2 linked regions of the Hydrogenispora ethanolica genome follow. The protein of the gene in region 2 interacts with the protein of the main gene of each other region in a pairwise test. Links are inferred from orthologs where the notes say so. Each region holds a gene or a part of one and is shown on either strand. Other genes may lie near its edges.

Region 1 (3,124 bases), on a different replicon or contig from region 2:
CTTGAATTTGCTGCTGAAGTTGGTGGTTAATCCCTTGGAATAATCATTGGTGATATCATAGAGAATCGCGGCTCTCTTCGCTTTCAACGTTTCATAGGAGAACTGGGCCACGACTTCGCCCTGGAAAGAGTCGTTGTAACAAGCTCTAAAGATATAATCACCGGCATCGGTTACCGTGTCATTGGTTGACGTAGGGGAGATCATGACAATTTTTTTCTCTTGAGCGTATTTGGTGATGGCCAATGAGCATTTGCTGGTCAAGGCGCCGATGACCGCGATCACTTTATCGCGCGCGACCAGCTTCATGATGGCGTTCTTCGCTTTATCCGGGCTGGCTTCATCATCTTCCACGGCCATTTCAATCTTCCGGCCCAAGACGCCGCCTTTGGCGTTAATCTCTTCCACCGCCATTAAAATCGCATCCCGGGTCTGGGTGCCGTAAGCGGAAACCTGGCCGCTGATCGGTTGGATGGTTCCCAGCTTAATGGTTTTGCCAGCACCCTGAGCCACTGTGAACATCATGGAGACAATCAGTAAGCAAACCGCAGTCAAGGCTAAAACCTTACTTTTTCTCACCACGAAAACCCCCTTTTAAATTAGTCCGACGATAGGACTTATTATATTGAATATATCAAAATCAGTTATCCGTGTCAACGAATGCGTGCTATTGGAAATAAAATTGACGTCAAAATTACATTGCTCGGTTTTACGAATGCGCGGCAATCTCTTTCTGCAAGCGCTCCTTCAGCCAATCCACCTTCTGACTGCCCAGATCCCCCTCTTTCCGGGAACTGACCGCCACCACGCCTTCCCTGGCCTCACGTTCCCCAACCACCAACCAGTAAGGGATCTTCTGCAACCGGACTTCGCGGATACGATAGCCGATCTTTTCATTTCTGGAATCCAGCTCGGCTCTGATCCCGACTTTACGTAGATCTTCCATCACCGTCCGAGCATACTCCAGATAATCAGGGGTAACCGGCAGCACCATCGCCTGGACCGGAGCCAGCCAGGTCGGAAAAGCGCCTTCGTAATGCTCCAAAAGGACTCCGAAGAAGCGTTCAATCGAACCCAATAGCGCCCGGTGAATCATATAGGGCCGGTGATCGGCGCCGTCGCTTCCTTTATAGGTCAGACCGAACCGTTCGGACATATTGAAATCAAATTGAATCGTCGAGCACTGCCATTCGCGTCCCAGAGCATCTTTGATTTTCAGGTCAATTTTGGGTCCATAGAACGCGCCGCCGCCCTCGTCGATCTCGCTCGGCAAGCCGACCTTGTCGATGGCCGCCTGTAGCGCCGCCGTAGCCGCTTCCCAACGTTCCGGTTCCCCCACCGAGTCCGCCGGTTTGGTGGCCAGGTATAGCTTGAAGTCATTAAAACCAAAAGAGCGAATGAGCTTCAGACAGAAATTGAGGGTCCGCTCGATCTCCTCCGGCATCTGATCCGGCCGGCAAAAAATGTGCGCATCGTCTTGAGTGAAACCACGCACCCGCATCAGACCGTGCAATACGCCGCTTTTTTCATAACGGTAAACCGTTCCCAGCTCGGCCCAGCGGAAGGGGAGCTCCCGGTAGGAACGGCCCCGGCTCTTATAGATAGCGATATGGAAGGGGCAATTCATCGGCTTGGCGTAATACTGCTGGCCTTCAATATCCATCGGCGCATACATGTTCTCACTATAAAATCCCAGATGGCCACTGGTCTCCCAGAGGGTGCTCCGCCCGACATGGGGAGTGTAGACCAGCTCATAGCCGTTCTTATAATGCTCTTCCTTCCAGAATTGCTCGATCTCCTGACGGACCCGGGCGCCCTTCGGATGCCACAGCACCAATCCGCCACCGATCTGGTCATCGATGGAGAAGAGGTCCAATTCCTTGCCGAGTTTGCGGTGGTCGCGCCGGGCCGCTTCCTCCAGGAATTTTAAATACTCCTCCAGGCCAGCCTTGGTGGCGAAGGCCACGCCGTAGATCCGCTGCAGCATCTCGCGGGATGAGTCGCCTCGCCAGTACGCTCCGGCGATCGACATCAATTTGTAAGCTTTCAACCGGCCGGTACTGGGCAAGTGCGGTCCGCGGCAAAGATCATCGAAATCCCCCTGGCGGTAGAAGCTGATCGTACCGTCTTCCAAACCTTCCACCAATTCCGCCTTGTACTTCTCGCCGGCGGCCCGGAAACGCTCCAGGGCCTCCCCCTTGCTCAACTCATACCGTTCGAACGGCAGGTCGGCGGCCACGATCTTGGCCATCTCGGCTTCGATCCGCGCTAGGTCCTCCAGTTTTAGAGGCTCCGGCAAGTCAAAGTCATAGTAAAATCCGTTTTCAATGGCCGGGCCGATGGCCAATTTAGCATCGGGGAAAATCCGCCGCACGGCCTGGGCCATGATATGCGAGGCCGAATGGCGCAATACCTCCAAACCTTCCGGATCCTCCGGCTTGATCAGTTTGAGATGGACCTCGCCATCCAGCGGTTGACTCAAATCGACCAATGTATCATCCACCTGGGCGGCAATCACCTCTTTGGCCAGGCGGCCGCTGATCGACTCGGCAATCGCCCGTGGCGTCGTGCCGTCCGGATATTCGCGACTGCTTTGGTCGGGAAAGATCACTTTCACGTCTTATCTGCTCCTTTCTCTTTCAATTGAATTCTTACTATCGCTTGAAAAGCTTTCACGGCCAACTCCCGGTCGTTCGCGAAAGTCAGCCGGTCCAACTCGGTTTGGGTAATGGTTTGGCCCGCGGTAAACAGATCCGCTTCGGGAACGATCTCCTCCGTCAACGCCTCCATTACAAACCATTCCACGGTTTTATAATGTTCCCGGCCGTCCTCGGTAAAATTGTAAGCCGTCTCCGCCAGCTTTTCCAAGATCCGGGCCGTGAGGCCCGACTCTTCTTTCACTTCCCGCACTGCCGCCTGGGCGGCCGTCTCCCCGGGATCGATATGCCCTTTGGGGAAGAGCCAGACACCGTTTTTCCGCCGCAAGATCAACAAGCGATCGCCAACGAAAACCAAACCTCCAGCACAATAATCCCGAATCAACCCATTCACCCCAAAAAATAAAAATACCCGCCCCCTATAGGGACGGGATTAACCGCGGTTCCACCCTGATTGGCCGAAAAGGCCC
Region 2 (3,388 bases):
CGAAAACAGACAAAAGCAAGGTAACAATAGTTATCCTCGCCACTATCTTTGTTCAAGGAATATTCGTCAAACTACTTTTCAGCAACCTCAGCCCGCATTCACTTATTTTTAATATTATAGCCGCGATTATACCTGTTTAAAAAAGTTTTTTTGAAACCATTGCCAAACTTCGCAGATTATTATAATATCACAGTAAGAATTTCCTGTCAAGGAAAAAATAAAAAAAGGGCCGGAAAATTAACCAGCCCTTTTTCAACACCCGATTATTTCAGTTCAACGGTAGCGCCGGCATCTTCGAGTTTCTTCTTGAGTTCCTCGGCGTCAGCCTTGGAAATGCCTTCTTTGACTTTCTTCGGAGCGCCGTCAACCAGATCTTTGGCTTCTTTCAGGCCGAGGCCGGTTACTTCGCGGACCACTTTGATCACTTGGATCTTTTGGGCGCCGCCGCTCACCAGCAGGACGTCAAACTCGGTTTTCTCTTCAGCGACCGGAGCAGCGGCAGCCGGAGCAGCAGCGACTGCAACCGGAGCGGCGGCGGATACGCCGAATTCCTCTTCAAAAGCTTTGACTAATTCGTTTAATTCCAGAACGGATAAACCTTTGACGATCTCTAAAACTTCACTTACTTTACTCATCGATAGAATCCTCCTTTAATAATCATTCTTCTCCGGCTTTCTGCTTGCGAATCGCCTCAACTGCATAAACCAAATTGCGGATGGGCCCTGAAAGCACCGTAGCCATGCCACGGAGCGGAGCCTGCATCAAACCAGCCACTTGACCCAGCAATGCCTCGCGGGAAGGCAGATCAGCCAACGCTTTGACGGCGTTAAAGTCAATGACCTTTCCCTCGAGAATACCGCCTTTCAGCTCCAAGTGTTTGTGATCTTTGGCAAAATTCGAGAGTATTTTCGCCGGTGTAACCGGGTCGTTATATCCGAATGCCAAAGCCGTCGGGCCACTCAGATAGGAATCGAGCCCTTCGATGGAAACCGACTTCGCCGCCCGGCTGGTCAGAGTGTTCTTAGCGACTTTATACTCGACGCCGGCTTCCCGTAGTTTCTTCCGGAGCTCGGTAACTTCCTGAACATTCAGCCCCCGATAGTCGGCGAGTACTACTGCTTTGGATTTCTGCAGTTTTTCTTGAATTTCACTTACCGCCGCTTCCTTTTCCGGTCTTGCCATGTTTACACCTCCTTTAAAAAGTAATCACCTTTGGAAACAAAAAATAAAGACCCCCATAGCTAAACTGGAGGTCTGTTATCACCCTGTGAAAACCATTCCAGCCTCGGTAGGCGGGTTTCCCCATTAAATCGGCTCAATTACCGATGCCTACTGTCTATGGCGCGAATTCAAATATTCAGTTGAAGTACAATCTTCCGTATTTTAATGCTCGGCGCTCGCAGCCGACTGGGCCGATTGCGGGGAAACTTTGACGCCGGGACTCATCGTAGCCGAAAGCACCACGCTCTTGATATAGGTCCCCTTGGCGCTGGCCGGTTTGGCTTTGACGATCACATCCATCAGCGTCCGGAAGTTACGCAACAACTTTTCCGCTTCAAAAGAAACCTTCCCAATGGGCACATGCACGATACCGGTCTTATCGACCCGGTATTCGACCTTACCGGCTTTGATCTCTTTTACGGCTTTCGCAACGTCAAAAGTAACGGTGCCGGTCTTGGGGTTCGGCATCAAGCCTTTCGGCCCCAAAATCTTACCCAGTTTACCGACAGCGCCCATCATATCCGGAGTCGCCACGGCCACATCAAAGTCCATCCAACCTTTTTGAATCTCTTCAATCAGGTCTTCGGCGCCAACCTTCTCAGCGCCCGCCTCTTCGGCTTCTTTGGCTTTTTCGCCTTTGGCGAAGACGGCCACTTTCACCGTACGTCCGGTACCAAAAGGCAGCACCACGGCGCCACGGATCTGTTGATCGGCATGACGCGGGTCTACGCCCAAACGGATCGAAATCTCGACCGTCTCATCGAATTTACCTACTGGCATCGATTTAATAATATTCAAGGCTTCCGCCGGGTCATACAGCTTAACGCCGTCAACCAATTTCGCGGATTCCTGATAGCGTTTTCCATGTTTCGGCATATCATTTCCTCCTTTGTGGTCATAACGGAATTACTTCCTCCCACGGTTTGAAGCGACTAATCTTCTACCACAATCCCCATGCTGCGCGCCGTACCGGCGACCATGCTCATGGCTGCCTCTACGCTGGCGGCATTCAGGTCCGGCATCTTCAGCTCGGCGATCTCGCGGACTTTCGCCCGGCTGATCTTACCGACTTTATCCTTATTCGGAGTTCCGGAACCTTTCTCCACATTAATGGCTTTTTTAATCAAAACAGGCACGGGGGGTGTTTTGCAGATAAATGTAAACGAACGATCCTCATACACGGTGATCACAACCGGAATGATCATTCCAGCCTGATTCGACGTGCGTTCGTTGAACGTCTTACAAAACTCCATAATGTTGACGCCGTGTTGACCTAGGGCAGGGCCTACCGGTGGCGCAGGATTTGCTTTACCAGCCGGAACTTGCAGTTTTACGAAAGCCGTAATTTTTTTAGCCATTGCCCTTCACCTCCTTCAATTTGATGTGGTTATAACGGGTTAAACCCTCCCACTTTAAAACACCGGAAATCCTAAAGCTTTTCAACCTGATGATAATCCAGTTCCACCGGGGTTTCCCGGCCGAACATCGAAACCTTCACTTTGATCTTCCCTTTTTCCGGGTTAATCTCTTCGATCAAGCCGGAAAAATTCTCAAACGGTCCCCGGATCACTTTGATAATCTCGCCAACCTCGAAATCAATCTTGGTCCGCGGTTCATCGATCCCCATCTGGTGCAGGATTAGTTTGGTCTCCTTCTCTTGGAGCGGAATCGGCTTGGAACCGGAGCCCACAAAGCCGGTAACTCCCGGGGTATTGCGAACAACATACCAAGAATCATCCGTTAAGATCATTTCCACAATGACATAGCCGGGATAAATCTTTTTCTTGGTAATTTTGCGTTTCCCGTCGCGAATCTCCAGCTCTTCCTCGGTGGGAACCAAAATGCGGAAGATCTTGTCTTCCATCCCCATCGATTCGACACGCCGTTCTAAATTCGCTTTTACTTTGTTTTCATATCCGGAATAGGTATGAATGACATACCAATTCTTTTCCATCCGATTTCTCCTCGCTACTACCGGTAGAATCCGAAGACTTTAAAGATCACGGTCAACAACCAGTCCCAAGTCGTGATGATAACCGAAACAACCAACACCGTGGCAATGACCACAATGGTATAGGTGGTCAATTCCTTGCGGCTGGGCCAGTTCACCTTTTTAAGTTCAGCGGAAACGTTTCGAAAAAACCGTTGGACTCCTTCAAACCGGGCT

What was found. The genes of interacting proteins can lie anywhere in the genome.
Region 1: the proteins of rplA (region 2) and thrS interact in binary tests that used the Escherichia coli proteins (3 or more experiments, as listed by UniProt). The link is inferred for Hydrogenispora ethanolica from one-to-one orthologs.

The regions. Positions count from the first base shown.
Region 1 is NZ_SLUN01000002.1:309,506-312,629, reverse strand. Bases 161-3,124 are described here. They hold thrS (threonine--tRNA ligase), read right to left. Parts: upstream 2,615-3,124; coding sequence 707-2,614; downstream 161-706. Other genes in these bases: EDC14_RS03005 (NUDIX hydrolase), read right to left, coding at 2,611-3,012; EDC14_RS03015 (ABC transporter substrate-binding protein), read right to left, coding at 161-576. Outside these bases: more of EDC14_RS03015, read right to left, coding at 1-160. UniProt on the Escherichia coli protein: Catalyzes the attachment of threonine to tRNA(Thr) in a two-step reaction: L-threonine is first activated by ATP to form Thr-AMP and then transferred to the acceptor end of tRNA(Thr). The rate-limiting step is amino acid activation in the presence of tRNA.
Region 2 is NZ_SLUN01000065.1:461-3,848, reverse strand. The notes cover bases 241-3,215. They hold rplA (50S ribosomal protein L1), read right to left. Parts: upstream 2,098-3,215; coding sequence 1,384-2,097; downstream 241-1,383. Other genes in these bases: secE (preprotein translocase subunit SecE), read right to left, coding at 3,193-3,215; nusG (transcription termination/antitermination protein NusG), read right to left, coding at 2,651-3,175; rplK (50S ribosomal protein L11), read right to left, coding at 2,154-2,579; rplJ (50S ribosomal protein L10), read right to left, coding at 658-1,182; rplL (50S ribosomal protein L7/L12), read right to left, coding at 264-635. Also shown: more of secE, read right to left, coding at 3,216-3,388. UniProt on the Escherichia coli protein: One of the primary rRNA binding proteins, it binds very close to the 3'-end of the 23S rRNA. Forms part of the L1 stalk. It is often not seen in high-resolution crystal structures, but can be seen in cryo_EM and 3D reconstruction models.